Regions from separate parts of the Lysinibacillus sp. G1-3 genome, predicted to be linked through region 2. Evidence: a T-box and tRNA genes for the amino acid it is inferred to sense, from the RefSeq annotation. Region 2 holds a T-box; the other holds one or more tRNA genes.
The links. A T-box is a leader RNA that pairs with one kind of tRNA and senses whether it is charged. The one in region 2 lies ahead of leuS (leucine--tRNA ligase), so its partner is inferred to be a tRNA-Leu.
Positions count from the first base shown of each region.

Region 1: it encodes a tRNA-Leu, which carries the amino acid that the T-box ahead of leuS (leucine--tRNA ligase) is inferred to sense. The anticodon was not compared.

Region 1 covers NZ_JBWHYQ010000017.1:118,798-126,661, reverse strand. The annotation lists tRNA gene ACVYAD_RS18590 (tRNA-Ser) at 1-16, shown strand, start outside; tRNA gene ACVYAD_RS18585 (tRNA-Glu) at 47-121, shown strand; tRNA gene ACVYAD_RS18580 (tRNA-Val) at 136-211, shown strand; tRNA gene ACVYAD_RS18575 (tRNA-Met) at 237-311, shown strand; tRNA gene ACVYAD_RS18570 (tRNA-Asp) at 316-391, shown strand; tRNA gene ACVYAD_RS18565 (tRNA-Phe) at 409-484, shown strand; tRNA gene ACVYAD_RS18560 (tRNA-Thr) at 494-569, shown strand; tRNA gene ACVYAD_RS18555 (tRNA-Tyr) at 580-663, shown strand; tRNA gene ACVYAD_RS18550 (tRNA-Trp) at 677-750, shown strand; tRNA gene ACVYAD_RS18545 (tRNA-His) at 767-842, shown strand; tRNA gene ACVYAD_RS18540 (tRNA-His) at 877-952, shown strand; tRNA gene ACVYAD_RS18535 (tRNA-Gln) at 970-1,044, shown strand; tRNA gene ACVYAD_RS18530 (tRNA-Gly) at 1,051-1,125, shown strand; tRNA gene ACVYAD_RS18525 (tRNA-Cys) at 1,134-1,207, shown strand; tRNA gene ACVYAD_RS18520 (tRNA-Leu) at 1,255-1,335, shown strand; gene ACVYAD_RS18515 (hypothetical protein) at 1,789-2,223, shown strand; gene ACVYAD_RS18510 (hypothetical protein) at 2,377-2,544, shown strand; gene ACVYAD_RS18505 (hypothetical protein) at 2,777-3,097, opposite strand; gene ACVYAD_RS18500 (hypothetical protein) at 3,164-3,517, shown strand; gene ACVYAD_RS18495 (hypothetical protein) at 3,565-3,717, shown strand; gene thpR (RNA 2',3'-cyclic phosphodiesterase) at 3,948-4,514, shown strand; gene ACVYAD_RS18485 (ABC transporter permease) at 4,823-5,857, shown strand; gene ACVYAD_RS18480 (ABC transporter ATP-binding protein) at 5,859-6,545, shown strand; gene ACVYAD_RS18475 (hypothetical protein) at 6,723-7,010, shown strand; gene ACVYAD_RS18470 (SDR family NAD(P)-dependent oxidoreductase) at 7,251-7,864, opposite strand, start outside.
Region 2 covers NZ_JBWHYQ010000014.1:132,354-140,217, reverse strand. The annotation lists gene ACVYAD_RS16255 (MDR family MFS transporter) at 1-381, shown strand, start outside; gene ACVYAD_RS16250 (ArsR/SmtB family transcription factor) at 530-895, shown strand; gene ACVYAD_RS16245 (SulP family inorganic anion transporter) at 952-2,676, shown strand; gene dhaK (dihydroxyacetone kinase subunit DhaK) at 2,963-4,714, shown strand; T-box leader at 4,846-5,057, shown strand; gene leuS (leucine--tRNA ligase) at 5,148-7,565, shown strand; gene ACVYAD_RS16230 (sigma-70 family RNA polymerase sigma factor) at 7,663-7,864, shown strand, end outside.

The sequences.
Region 1 (7,864 bases), on a different contig from region 2:
CCCTTACTCTCCGCCAGCACTTTAAGGATTTTTCATTCCAAACGATGGCCCCTTGGTCAAGTGGTTAAGACACCGCCCTTTCACGGCGGTAACACGGGTTCGAATCCCGTAGGGGTCACCATTTAATACCCAGATGGAGGATTAGCTCAGCTGGGAGAGCATCTGCCTTACAAGCAGAGGGTCGGCGGTTCGAGCCCGTCATCCTCCACCATTATTTAAATAAATCACCTTATTATCGCGGGGTGGAGCAGTGGTAGCTCGTCGGGCTCATAACCCGAAGGTCGTTGGTTCAAATCCGGCCCCCGCAACCAAAATGGTCCCGTGGTGTAGCGGTTAACATGCCTGCCTGTCACGCAGGAGATCGCCGGTTCGATCCCGGTCGGGACCGCCATTTATTTTTAAAAATATGGGTCAGTAGCTCAGTTGGTAGAGCATTAGATTGAAGCTCTAAGTGTCGGCGGTTCGATTCCGTCCTGACCCACCATATTTTTTTGCCGGTGTAGCTCAGTTGGTAGAGCAACTGACTTGTAATCAGTAGGTCGTGGGTTCGACTCCTATCGCCGGCACCATGATTTTCCCGGAGGGGTAGCGAAGTGGCTAAACGCGGCGGACTGTAAATCCGCTCCTTAGGGTTCGGCGGTTCGAATCCGTCCCCCTCCACCAGTTTTAATCTAATAGGGGCATAGTTCAACGGTAGAATAGAGGTCTCCAAAACCTTTGGTGTGGGTTCGATTCCTACTGCCCCTGCCAATTAATTAATTTCATGGCGGTTGTGGCGAAGTGGTTAACGCACCTGATTGTGGTTCAGGCATTCGTGGGTTCGATTCCCATCAGTCGCCCCATTTAATTTAAAACAATAAAAAATATAGTAATATGGCGGTTGTGGCGAAGTGGTTAACGCACCTGATTGTGGTTCAGGCATTCGTGGGTTCGATTCCCATCAGTCGCCCCATTTATATATTTAACTTTTGGGGTATAGCCAAGCGGTAAGGCAACGGATTTTGATTCCGTCACGCCCTGGTTCGAATCCAGGTACCCCAGCCATTTATTGCGGAAGTAGTTCAGTGGTAGAACACCACCTTGCCAAGGTGGGGGTCGCGAGTTCGAACCTCGTCTTCCGCTCCAATTATTATGGCGGCATAGCCAAGTGGTAAGGCACAGGTCTGCAACACCTTTATCACCGGTTCAAATCCGGTTGCCGCCTCCATAATTTATTTCTTAATCGGATTTTCCGATTTTTTTTATCTCCATTATGCCGGTGTGGCGGAATTGGCAGACGCGCACGACTCAAAATCGTGTTCCTTTGGAGTGTCGGTTCGACCCCGACCACCGGTATCATATTTAGTAAAGAATCCTTGATATACAAGGGTTCTTTTTTTATTGTAGTAAATTTGTAGAAACATTTAAGATCCACTCAAAATCTATTTTGATTTGAGTGGATTTTTTTATATCAACATGGATTGTTTATATTCATTAAAGAATGTTTAACAATATTCGTCTGAAATTCTTTTATATCATATAGGTACTTAAAATTTCAAATAAAGCAATTCTCAAAATATGAACGAAAGCCAGCAGAGATTGATTTGTATACTTTTATAAAGAGTGATAGAGTTAATAACTACTAAAAGAGATTTTTTCAAAATATTGAAGATGATAGGAATGATAGCTCTAAACTGAACGAAATTAAGAATTATACAGATTAAGTAGTTTAGGCGATGTTTAATCATGCTGATTGGAAACAAACAATGATATAGGGAACCTAAGAACTGATGGAAAGGAGAATTTATAATGATAAAGAGTGGCAAAAAGGCAAATAGTAAGGCACTTACTGTTATTCTAATGTTGTTGGTAATAATGTTCTTTGTAGTACCATCGAGCAATGCATTTTTTGTTAATAAAATGATGATAGATGATAACAATAGCGAACGTATAAAGGTGGCTGCCTCAGATTTAGTTATACCAACTAGAGATAGTATTATAAGCGATGGTTATCCAATAAATGAAGATGGGCAAACGTATGGTCCTAATATGGAAAACTTAATGCTTGTTGAACCTGAATTAATGTTGGCAGAAGGTGAGAACGGTGTATTAGGATATATTTATCAGCCTGATGGCATATCTTCGCCAAATAAGGTAGATGAATATAATAAATCATTTAAAAAATCGACGCCATTATATTTACATGATGGTAAAACGATTATTGGTACATTTTATTTTTATTAGTATTTTTATAAATAGAGTCCAAGATTCTAATAGCTAACATTGTAATTTAGATAATTTTACGTAGTCGCTTTCCAATCCTGAAAAACTTACAAAAGAAAAAGTATAAGCAATGTCTCTTAGTGATGTTATTGCTATTATGACAGGAGGTAAATTATGAAAAAAATTAAAATGTTAAAATTAGTAACTACAGCGTTGATTTCTATTTTTATGACAATGTCTTATTTTAATGTAAGCGCTTTCGCGGCGCAAGCTAGTAGTCAGCCACAGAGTGTAACAGTATATGGTTATACATATACATATGCTTCTCACGTTGGATATTAAATGATAATAGTGTTGGTTTTCAATGGATAGTGATAGCAGGTACAGTTATTGTTCTTGAAGTAACTAGGTGTTATTTAATAAGAAAAGATAATAAAAAAGTAGATTGAAATCGAAAATAACAGGAGGTGATAAAATGAATAATTTAAAAAAATGATGTCAAGTGTGTTGTGTTCAAGTTTATTTGTTGCTGGTCCAGTTAGTATTTTTACAAAAGGTAGCATTAAGCTACCCATTAATTTATTTCACCGGTTTCTAATTTCTCGTTTAAAGCTATATAATCCTTTTTGGAAAAAGTTATTGTTACTCTATCTAATCTATTTCCACCAGGATATAAAAGTAATTGCTGATTAAATTTTATACCTAAAGGTCCAACCGTTTGATAAATAAGATTTAGAATTTTAAAACATTCCAAATCTACTCCTTCTTTCAAATGATTTTTAACAGTAATAGTAACCACATCTTCGACTTCAATAAATCTAGGTTTTCGAGGAGAAATATTGTGTGCTTTACAAAGTCTTTTTATCATATTTTGGTAATAATCTTGTTGTTCCATTTAGACCACCTCTCTTACATGTTAGCATTATAAAGTGATAAAGAATATAGAAATGGAGGTTGTATTATGAAAAAATGTTTTTTATCAGTAGTTTTTATGGTTTTTTCTTTAGTTTTAGTTTCACCGGTATTTGCAAGTGAAACAGATACTCTGGTATTAGAAGATTTCATTGAAAAAGGTGAAATCATATATATGGACGAGAAAATAACAGTTAGAAGTTTTGGAAATGATCAAGAAGTTTCTGATGCTATTTTTAATCACCCTGATAGTGTCACAGCAACTAACGAGAATCCTATTTTGCGTTCATCAATTACTGGTCCTGGAGGTCGAGCAAGTATTGTAGATGCTGAATCAGGTCGAGCTGTATTTTGGTCTGTTAAGCCTGCCACAGCTTGGCATATAATTTTTCTGGTACTGTAAAATTAAGATACCATTCTGGTTTTGCTAGAGATGTAAGTGTTGGTGGTATGGGAGCTTTAGGTTCAACTGTAAGTGGTATGGTAACAATGAATAAAAATAATGGTGGGGTTGCATACCTTGAAGGTACAGCATACGCAATCTCTGGTGATAAATACACAATTTTACCGGAGTACACACTTCATTTAGACCAAACTGAATAAAAATCAGTGGAAATCTAATGATTTTAAGCAATTCAAATTTTTAGGGGAATTACATCTGGTTGTGTTTTCTATACTTTCTAAATCAAATCGCTCACCTTACCGTTCACTATTCTAATACCAGTATTTAGTTGGGGAGTCTTTTTCGCTGCTTTAGCGTAGTAGTATGGTTAATATATTGTAGGAAAAGACATAATGCCTGTTAGGTAGCATTTACGAAGAATAGAGAGGGTATGATTATGAACAGACACTTTTTTATTGCGGTTCCACTTCCATCAGACATTAAAGCAGCTCTTCATGTGAGATGTGAAAAATTAAAAACAGACTTTCATTTTAAACGATGGGTTCATCAGGAAGATTATCACATCACTTTGGCTTTTTTAGGTCATGCGGATGAAGAGCAATTACAAGCTGTGATGAATGAAGTGAGGGGAAATCTTCTAAATGTTTCTCCATTCGAATTAAAAATTCAAGGTTTCAATACTTTTGGAAGAAAGGAGTATCCAAGAATTTTATGGGCCGATCTGCTCGAATCTCAGCAATTAAATGTTGTGCAAGAAATAGTATACCAAGACTGTATGAAGGTTGGATTTGAATTAGATAAGAAGCCCTTTGTCCCCCATATAACTGTTGCAAGAAAGTGGGATGAAGCATGTGGGAAAATTTCGTCAGAGGCATTGATGGAAGATAATTTTCAGCTTCCTGAATTTCTAGTAGAAGAAGTGGTTTTGTACGAATCAAAAATTGAAGAAACCCCAAAATATTATAAAAAAGCTGTCATTCGTTTAGAGGGCCAATAAATCTGTCAAAAGCCTACTATAATAATGATGAATTTTACAATAAGCTCGTAAACCTAAAAAGAAAAGGTTTATGAGCTTTTTTTGATCAATTATGCCTCGGCATAATTGCGTCCGGAATCGGCTTTGTGCTTGAACAAGGAACTCCTTTCTGACTCCGTGACATCCGCCGGAGGCTTTAACTTCTTTCAGCGGGTGTTTGGAAACCCGCTGAAAGAAGTTAAAAACATTTCATAATTAATAATTAGTTCATCTTCCGTTCATTTAAGGAGTTTATGCTAAGGATGTAAAAAGGAACGGAGGAGTTAACGATGAATCTTGCGTGGAAAGAAATTAAGAAGAATAAAGTAAGATTTTTAATATTAGGGTCAATTGTTTTTTTAGTTAGTTTATTAACTTTTATTATTTCTGGTTTGGCGAACGGACTGTCTCAAGATAATGCCGCTCTAATTAAGGATTTACCACAAGGTCAATTTTATATGAATGGGGATGCAGATCAAACATATAATCTGTCAAAAATAGATAATCGTACACAAAATGAAATATTGAGCAAAGAAAAAGATGCAGTAGCTTTTTCATTACAAATGGGCTTTTTAAATGATCAGGACAATAAGCAGCAAAGCGTTGCCTTTGTTACATCGACCGATTCAGCGTTATTTGAAAATGTGGAACATGAGGAAGTCATATTAGACAGCTCGATGCAAGATAAAGGAATTAAAGTAGGAGATACATTAACGAATAGTCTATTTGGTGGCAATTTTGTAGTAAAGGGATTTGTCGACCAAAAGAAATATAGTCATGCACCTGTTGCCTACATTAATAAAGAGGATTATAAAGAAATTTACCGTGTGGATGAAATGCAGATGATTTTCGTACCAGACGGAGATGCTTCAAAAGAATTTACTGGATTAGAATCATTTTCAAATAAAGAATTTCTTAACACAATCCCAAGCTATAACGCAGAACAAATGTCTTTGAATATGATTATTTGGTTTCTAGTAGTCATTAGTGGGATGCTGTTCGCCATCTTCTTCTATATGATGAATGTCCAAAAAATCGGCTTATACGGAATTTTAAAGGCGATTGGTTTGAAAACAAGTAAGTTATTCAAAATGATATGGACACAGATGGCCATCATTACAGTTATTTCACTTGTTTTATCTGTAACCTTTAGCCAGGCCTTTAATCTGATAGCGCCAAAAGGAATGCCATTTACTTTAACGATTGCGACAACAACTCAATTATCGATCGTATTCCTAATTATTGGATTTGTAGGCGCTACAATTTCAGCATTCCAAATTAAAAAAATTGAACCATTACAAGCGATACAGCAAGGAGAGGCTTAGTATGACTTTATTTAAAATCGATGAAGTTAGAAAAACGTTTACGAATGGCGAGGTAGAGGAGGAAATACTTAAAGGGATAGATCTTTCATTAAAAGAAGGAGAAATAACTGCATTGGTAGGTGCATCTGGTTCCGGTAAAAGTACACTTTTGACAATTGCGGCAGGACTTCAGCCTGCAACAGATGGATATGTTATATTTGAAGGAAAAAACCTGTCTATTATGAACGCTGAGGAGGTTCGAAAAGTACGAGCAAGTGAATTTGGGTTTGTCTTTCAATTTGCACACCTCGTACCTTTCCTTACAGTTGAGGAACAGCTGCTACTAATGTTAGATGTTTCTGAATCAAAATTAAAGAAACAGGAACAAAAAAATGAAGTTAATCGATTACTAAAATTAGTTGGGATGGACCATCGGAAAAATTCTTATCCTTCTTCATTGTCAGGAGGGGAGAAGCAACGTGTTGCCATTGCTCGTGCGATCATTCATAAACCGAAAGTTCTATTCGCAGATGAACCAACTGCAAGCTTAGATTCACAACGATCAAAAGAGGTTATGTTCCTAATTAAGGATTTAACTAAAACGTTAAACATTACAACTTTAATGGTGACCCATGATGAAGAGATGCTTACTTATACGGATCGTATTATAAAAATGAGCGATGGTGTCATTTTGCATGATGTTATTTAGATCGAGTAGTAGAAAGCCACAACCACAGCTTTTTGATGGTTGTGGTATTTTTTTGAATCAATGGATGATTTCAGTCTAGGCGCAAATTACGAAATATTTTTAAAAGCCTAGTGTTAAGTTACCAAATCGATAAACGAAAGCAGCATATTGTAGAAGGAAAGGAGGAGGTGATTTGAAATGACGTTTGTTATTGCCTTAATAATTGTATTAGTAGGGTTAATAGCGGGATTCCAATTAAGCGAAGGACGGTCAGAAAAAGGGAGATATATCATTTGGGGTATCATTATAATGATTGCGTTTGCACCATTTTTATCATATTTAATAGGCGTATTGTATGGATTATTGGTTAGAAATGGTTGGGCAGCATCGATTATGATGGTTTTATTTCCTATAATTTTTATCATAGGTCTTATTATTTTATTCTTAGGTATTTATAAGAAAAATGAAGAAGAGCATAATAACTAGCTACTTGTCTCTTAAAAGGGGTTAATTCGTTCAGTGTTTTTGTTATCTAAATTAGAAAGGTAAAAAGCCGCGACAATCCTAGAATTGTTTTTGAGATGAAGTGTAAATAAAATTTCAGCGAAGGAGACATATGCCTTCGTGTCCAACATCCTATTTTTTTCCGTGATGCGGATCATGCCTTGCCGACGGAAAAGTATAGCGGTTTTTTACCATCTGGAAGAAAGCTTTTACATTAAGTAATTATGTTATTCGAGCTTTTCGGCTTACTTTACAGACCATCCTCATTAATGCCTTGTGTAACGAAGGGAAGATCGTAAAAATAACATCCATTGTTTTACGCATTGGCATAGGACAAATAATAGGCTTATTTTTGTGCACGCCTGCAATAGCGATTTTTGCTAGTTGCTGTGGAGACATCATTTTTTGTTTTTTCAATTGTTTGGACATCGCTGTTTTATCAATATTAATAGCAGTTGCTTTATCAAAAATAGGTGTATCAACAAAAGTCGGACAGAGGGTACTTACCTTGATGCCAAATTCCTCAGCTTCATAGTGTAGTGATGTTGTTAAGCCCACAACAGCATGCTTCGTAGTTGAGTATGCAGCTGATATAGGAGATGGTCCCAACCCTGCAGCTGATGATGTATTGATGATATGTCCAAAACCTTGTTTCTTCATGATTCGATACCCAACTTGTGTACCATAAACAATGCCCCATAAATTAATAGCTACAACGTCTTTCCAATCGTCAATTGACATATCATAAATTTCACCATACATAGCTATACCAGCATTATTGAACAAATAATCTAATCGTTGAAATTCCTCATGTACATTTGTAATGACATGTTCAA
Region 2 (7,864 bases):
GAAAATAATTTGAAGCGTCAATTAGTATTTGGCGTTGTCCTTATCGCGATATCCTTTGGAATCATTGCGTTTGCAAGCGATTTTAAAATGTTTGGAGCAGCAATGGTCGTGCTAACTTTTGGTGAAATGTTTTATACGCCTGCCTTACCTACAATCGCCAATCAACTTGCACCAAAAGGGCGTCAGGGCTTTTATCAAGGGATTATTAATAGTGCAGCAACAACTGGTCGTATGATTGGCCCTCTATTTGGTGGTATTATGGTTGATCAGTTTGGTATGATTGCACTCGTTTCAATTCTAGTAATAATTGTATTGCTTGCGATTATTCCATGCCTTATCTATGATTATCCTTTACGAAAGAATAACACTGCGACAGATTAATAGATAAATTTAACAAAAATATTTTCAAAACGAGCAAAAACCGTGTGGGAAACACGTTTTTTGCTCGTTTTTTAATGTTTGACATTGAAAGTTAGCTTATATTAGCGTACAATCAACTATACATATTCAAATATTTGAATATATGAATATGATTCATGGAGGGATTTATGTGGAAGATTTGCAGCAATTTAAGGCAGATTTTTTTAAAGCTTTAGCACATCCATTACGAATTAGAATATTGGAATTACTAGTAGACGGTAAGAAAAATGTCAATGAAATTCAAAGTTACTTAGAAAAAGAGGGCTCAGCTGTTTCTCAGCAGTTAAGTGTATTACGAGGCAAAAATATTGTGTATGGAACGAAAGAGGGGAAAAAAGTTTATTATTCTTTAAGCGATCCGATGATTGGAGAGTTACTTGGCGTCGCAAAAGAAATTTTTAATAATCACTTAATAAATACAATTACAAGATTAGAAGAAATGACTATTAATGAAGATAATGAAGAGGATATGTAAACTGGGGTTTTTACGAAACATTTACCTTGCTATTATTTTGAAGGGAAGATTTATAGATGAAGTCACTGTTTACAGGGCGATATGAAGGATATTCTGTTCATCATTTGAAGAAAGATTTAATCTCAGGGACAATTGTCGGGATTGTAGCAATACCACTGGCAATGTCCTTTGCCATTGCGTCAGGTGTTAAGCCTGAGTATGGAATATATACAGCTTTTATTGCTGGCATACTTATTTCTCTTTTGGGTGGTTCGAAGTTCCAAATAGGGGGACCTACAGGTGCCTTTGTGCCAATTTTATTAGGGATAGTCATTTCGTATGGCTATGAAAACTTACTAATCGCTGGATTAATGGCCGGGATTATTTTGTGCTTAATGGGTATTTTTAAACTAGGCTCATTAATAAAATTTATTCCCCGACCCGTGACAATTGGATTTACAGCAGGAATAGCCGTTATTATTTTTACAGGTCAAATTGCTAATTTCCTAGGTTTAACAAATATTAAACGACATGAGTATTTTATTGACAATGTAAAAGAAATTGTTATGCATATTGGTACGACAAACTTTTATAGTGTTTTAACGGCGATCATAAGTCTTATCATTATTTTAATAACACCGAAAGTATTACCTAAAGTTCCAGGAGCGTTAGCGGGAATTGTTGTTTCTACACTAGTGGCAACATTCTTTTTTTCTGGACAAGTTGCCACAATCGCAACAGCCTATGGTCAAATTCCTAATACACTACCAAATTTCGCAGTTCCAGATATCACATGGGAGCGTATTCAGCTACTTATTGGACCAGCTTTTGTGATTGCGATGCTTGGTGGAATTGAATCACTTTTATCTGCTGTGGTAGCGGATGGAATGACAAATACAAAGCATAATAGTAACCGAGAACTTGTTGGTCAAGGGATTGCTAATATCGTCACTCCTTTCTTTGGAGGGATCCCTGCGACAGGCGCTATTGCTCGTACTGCGACAAATATTAAAACAGGTGGAGTATCACCAATATCAGGTATTATTCACGGTGTATTTGTATTAGTCACTTTATTATTACTTGCGCCTTTTGCTTCACATATTCCATTAGCTAGTATGGCTCCAGTTTTAATGGTTGTTGCTTGGAATATGAGTGAGCAAAAGCATTTTGCACATATTGTTAAATTAAAATCAGGAGATTCCCTCGTTTTAATCATTACGTTCCTTCTTACTGTTTTTACAAGTTTAACATTAGCTGTAGAGGTGGGGCTTGTACTAGCGGTCGTATTATTTGCAAAGCGTATGAGCGAAAAGCTTGTCGTAACAAAGGTTTTACCGGATCATTCGAAAGAGAGTGGAAAGGTACAATCACATGTTGTTCATCAAAAACGAGACTGTCCACAAATTAGTATTTATACAGTTGAGGGTCCTCTTTTCTTTGGCGCAGCTCAAACCTTTGAGCAGGCAATTGTAAGTTCTATTCAGCACGAACAAAAAGTTTTAGTATTACGCATGGGTAAAGTACCTTTTATGGATTCAACAGGTGAGTCGTATTTTAGTAATGTCATTCGGAATTTTAAAACACAGGGTGGCACTATTTTAGTTACAGGAGTACAAGACGAATTAAAAAAGGCACTACAGCACAATGGCTTATATGATGAAATTGGTGAAGATAATTTCTATCCGCATACAGGAGAAGCGATTAATAAAGCTTTAAGCTATTTAGATACAAATAAATGTATTGGCTGTAAGCATTTCGCTTTCCGTGAATGTCAGGAGCTATCCCGCAATAAGGGGCAGTAATAATAAATGAACTGCCCCTAATTGCCCGATTGGTGAAGACTAATGATCAGTGGGGTACAGAAAACACCCCACTGATAAAGTTTCACTTTATCCCGCAATAAAGGAACGCAATTATGCCGAGTATGAGTATCTTTAGACAAAACTTTCATTTTACATAGTAAATTAGAATTCGTTTTTAAATATATTTCGAGGGGTATCATAGCGGGAATCTTCTTTGAATAATTATAGAAGTATGTCTACAAATAGGCTCCGTAAAATGTGACAAAACTTATAGGGGAGGATTAAGATGAAAAAAATTATGAATCAACCTGAATCACTTGTTATGGAAATGTGCAATGGGATAGTTATGGCTCACCCGGAACTTGAGCTGTTAAAAAAATATAAAATAATTAAGAAAAAAGCAATGAATGCAAATAAGGTAACTTTAATTAGCGGTGGCGGTAGTGGACATGAACCAGCACATGCAGGGTTAGTAGGAAAAGGAATGCTAGATGCTGCGGTATGTGGTGATGTGTTTGCCTCTCCTTCACAAATACAGGTATATCAAGCAATTAAAGCAACAGCCAGCCAAAAAGGTACACTGCTCATAATTAAAAATTACAGCGGGGATATAATGAATTTTAAAAATGGCGCCCACTTAGCTATGGAGGATGGCATTCAAGTAGAGTACGTTCGCGTAGAAGATGATATTGCAGTAGAAGATAGCCTTTATACAGTAGGACGCCGCGGCGTTGCAGGAGTTGTGTTAGTACATAAAATTGCTGGTGCAGCTGCAGAAGAAGGTATGGATTTGATGCAGGTTAAAGCTGTAGCGGAAAAAGCAGCGGCAAATGTTCGAACAATTGGTCTGGCACTAACTTCCTGTACGGTTCCTGCTAGTGGATCACCTACTTTCAAATTGGGTGAAGACGAGATGGAATATGGTGTCGGTATTCATGGAGAGCCAGGAAGAAAAAGAGAAAAAATAATGGCTGCAGATGAATTAGCTTTACGTATGACAAATGACCTTATGAAAGATTTAGGATTAGATAAAGATGCTGAAATTGCTGTTCTAGTAAATGGATTTGGTGGTACACCACTTCAAGAACTTTATCTGTTTAATAATGCGGTTACTAGAGAGCTGAGTAAAAGAAATATACGAATCAATAGAACGTTTGTCGGCAATTACATGACAAGTATTGATATGGCTGGGATCTCTCTTACAGTAATGAAACTAGATAATGAACTGAATACATTATTATCGAAAGAATGTAATACACCTGCATTTAAGGTAGATGGACCAGTTGAACGTGTAGAATACGTAGATATTAATGATAACGTAGAAGAGAAAGAGGTATTCTTTGAGACGGAAACAGAAGAAGAACACGCTATCATTAAAAACGAGGTAATCACATTAAATAATATGATTTATCTTGTAGATAAAATGAGTGAGATTATTATTAAGAACGAAGTGTCTTTCTGCGAATTGGATACCTATGCAGGTGACGGCGATTTCGGAATGAGTGTCGCAAAAGGTTTTAAGGAATTAAAACGAGGATGGAGCTCGATTCTAAATCATGAACATTTAAGTATTGGGACTTTCCTTGATGGTTGTTCCATGATCATTATGGAACATTGTGGAGGAGCTTCTGGTCCAATTTGGGGCGGGGCTTTCCGAGCTGCTAGTAAAGCAGTGGAGGGGAAAATGGAATTAACTGTCGGAGAGTTTGCTGAAATGTTACAAGCTACGCTGAAAGGTATACAATCTGTCGGTGAGCGTTCTTTCGGAAGAGGGGCAGAGGTAGGCGATAAAACGCTTGTAGATGCGCTTGTACCTTGTGTGAATTCCTGGTCAGAAAGTGCTGCAACTGGTGCGGACTTTAAAACAGCTTTTGAGAAAGGGGCAGAGGCTGCTGTTAAAGGAGCGGAATATACAAAGGAAATCGTAGCTCGAATGGGTCGCGCTGGAACAGTTGGTGAAAGAAGTCTAGGTTATCCGGATGCCGGTGCTTATGCGCTAGGAGTTATCTTTACGGAGCTTTCTTGTAGTTTAAAATAAAGCGAGCACTATGGATACAACTTATTTCGAATATTGTTACCTTCTTAGGGATTTAATTTGTTCAAAAATGGTTAGTATGTAAACAAAGTCTTGTGCTTTTCAGTACTTTCCATTAGAATAAATGCAATACATGTAAGACAATGATGAGGAATAGTAAATTTGTGTTTCTTTTTAGAGAGCTAGCGGTTGGTGGGAGCTAGTAGGAAAGCAAATTGAACTCGCCTTCTGAGTCTGCCCGAGTGAAACAGCTCGTGCCGTTCCTTCCGCGTTAAGGAAGCTAAAGCTGAGTGTGATCACTAATGTGGGTGGTACCGCGGGAGATACGAATTCTCTCGTCCCTTTCTAATGAAGAAAGGGGCGAGTTTTTTTATTTTTTAAATATTTTGTCAATTCTTAAGTTGAAGAGCATGACACATTCAAAGGAGGAAAAATAATGAGTTTTAATCATCAACAAATCGAAAAAAAGTGGCAGCAATATTGGGCTGATAATAAAACGTTTAAAACTGAAAACGAAACAGAAAAACCAAAATTTTATGCGTTAGATATGTTCCCATATCCATCTGGTGCTGGTCTTCATGTAGGACATCCAGAGGGCTATACAGCGACAGACATCCTTTCACGCTTCAAGCGTATGCAAGGTTATAACGTCCTACATCCTATGGGCTGGGATGCATTCGGTTTACCTGCAGAGCAATATGCACTTGATACAGGAAATGACCCTGCAGAATTTACAGCGAAAAATATTGCAACATTTAAGCGTCAAATCCAAGAGTTAGGTTTTAGCTATGACTGGGATCGTGAAATTAACACAACAGATCCAGAATATTATAAATGGACACAATGGATCTTTATCCAACTTTATAACAAAGGCTTAGCCTATGTAGATGAAGTAGCTGTAAACTGGTGTCCAGCACTTGGAACAGTACTTGCAAACGAAGAAGTTATTGATGGAAAGTCAGAGCGTGGTGGTCACCCTGTAGAACGTCGTCCAATGAAACAATGGATGCTTAAAATTACTGCCTATGCTGATCGTTTAATCGATGACTTAGAGGAAGTTGATTGGCCAGAGTCTATTAAGGATATGCAACGTAACTGGATTGGTCGTTCGGAAGGTGCAGAAGTAACATTTAATATAGATGGAACAGATGAAAACTTCACGGTGTTTACAACTCGTCCTGATACATTATTTGGTGCTACATACTGTGTTATTGCACCCGAGCATAAATTAGTGGATCAAATTACATCTGCTGAACAACGACAAGCTGTTGAAGCTTATTTAGATAAAGTAAAATTGAAATCTGATTTAGAACGCACAGATTTAGCAAAAGAAAAAACAGGCGTATTCACAGGTGCCTATGCAATTAATCCAATTAACGGTAAAAAAATGCCGATTTGGGTTGCGGACTATGTGTTAGTATCATACGGTACTGGTGCAATTATGGCAGTTCCAGCACATGATGAGCGCGACTATGAATTCGCTACAGAATTTGGTTTAGAAATTATTCCTGTCCTTGAAGGTGGAGACATTAGCAAAGAAGCCTTCACAGGTGATGGTAAACATATTAACTCTGACTTCCTTGATGGCTTAAACAAAGAGGAAGGTATTGCTAAGGCAATTCAATGGCTTGAAGAAAAAGGTGTAGGAGAGAAGAAAATCTCTTACCGTCTTCGCGACTGGTTATTCTCTCGTCAACGTTACTGGGGTGAGCCAATTCCTATGATTCATTGGGAAGATGGTACAACGACGCCAGTACCGGAATCAGAATTACCATTAGTACTACCAAAAACAGATAATATTCGTCCTTCAGGTACGGGTGAATCTCCGTTAGCGAACATTTCTGAATGGGTAAATGTTGTTGATCCTGAAACAGGCAAAAAAGGTCGTCGCGAAACGAATACGATGCCACAGTGGGCAGGTTCTAGCTGGTACTTCATTCGTTATATTGACCCAACAAATAAAGAAGCAATCGCAGACCCTGAATTACTGAAACGTTGGTTACCAGTTGATATTTATATCGGTGGGGCAGAGCATGCGGTATTGCACTTACTATACGCTCGCTTCTGGCATAAAGTATTATACGATTTAGGTGTTGTACACACGAAAGAGCCATTCCATAAATTATTTAACCAAGGGATGATTCTTGGTGAAGGTAATGAGAAAATGTCTAAATCAAAAGGTAATGTCGTTAACCCAGATGAAATCATTTCTTCACACGGTGCGGATACTTTACGTCTATATGAAATGTTTATGGGTCCACTTGAAGCATCTGTTGCATGGTCAACAAATGGCTTGGACGGGGCACGTCGCTTCTTAGATCGTATTTGGCGTCTATTTGTTAATGAAGAAGATGGTACAATCGCTGCGAAAATTCAAGTTTCTGATGACAAAACATTAGAAAAATCATATCATCAAACTGTGAAAAAAGTGACAGAGGATTATGAAGGTATTCGCTTCAATACAGCCATTTCACAAATGATGGTATTCATCAATGATTGCTACAAAGCGGATGTAATTCCAACAGAATACGCTGAAGGCTTTGTGAAAATGCTAGCTCCAATGGTGCCACACGTTGCTGAAGAACTATGGCAGATATTAGGTCATGATGAATCACTTTCATATAAGGAATGGCCAACATATGATGAGGCTAAACTTGTAGATGATGAAGTGGAAATCGCTGTACAAGTACTAGGCAAAGTACGTGCAAAAATCGTCGTAGCGAAAGATGCTTCAAAAGAAGAAATCGAAAAAGTAGCTCTTGCAGATGATAAAGTACAAGAGTATATGGCAGGCAAAGACTTAGTAAAAATAATTGTCATTCCAGGTAAGCTTGTTAATATCGTCGTGAAATAATAATGTGAAAAGTGTCCAATATTTGGGCACTTTTTTCTTTTTTGCTGAAACCATATAAGATTTTGATACGACTATAGTGTGAATAGGAGGTGTTTGTTTGAGTGAGCATTTAGCAAATATTATGGAAGAGCATGGTGAGTATTGCCTTCGAGTAGCTTATCTATATGTGAAAGACTGGGCTATTGCAGAAGAAATCGTTCAAGATGTCTTTTTTGCTTATTATCGGCAACGGGAGCGCTTTGAACAACGATCCTCGCTAAAAACATATTTAGTAAAAATAACAGTACATAAAAGTCATG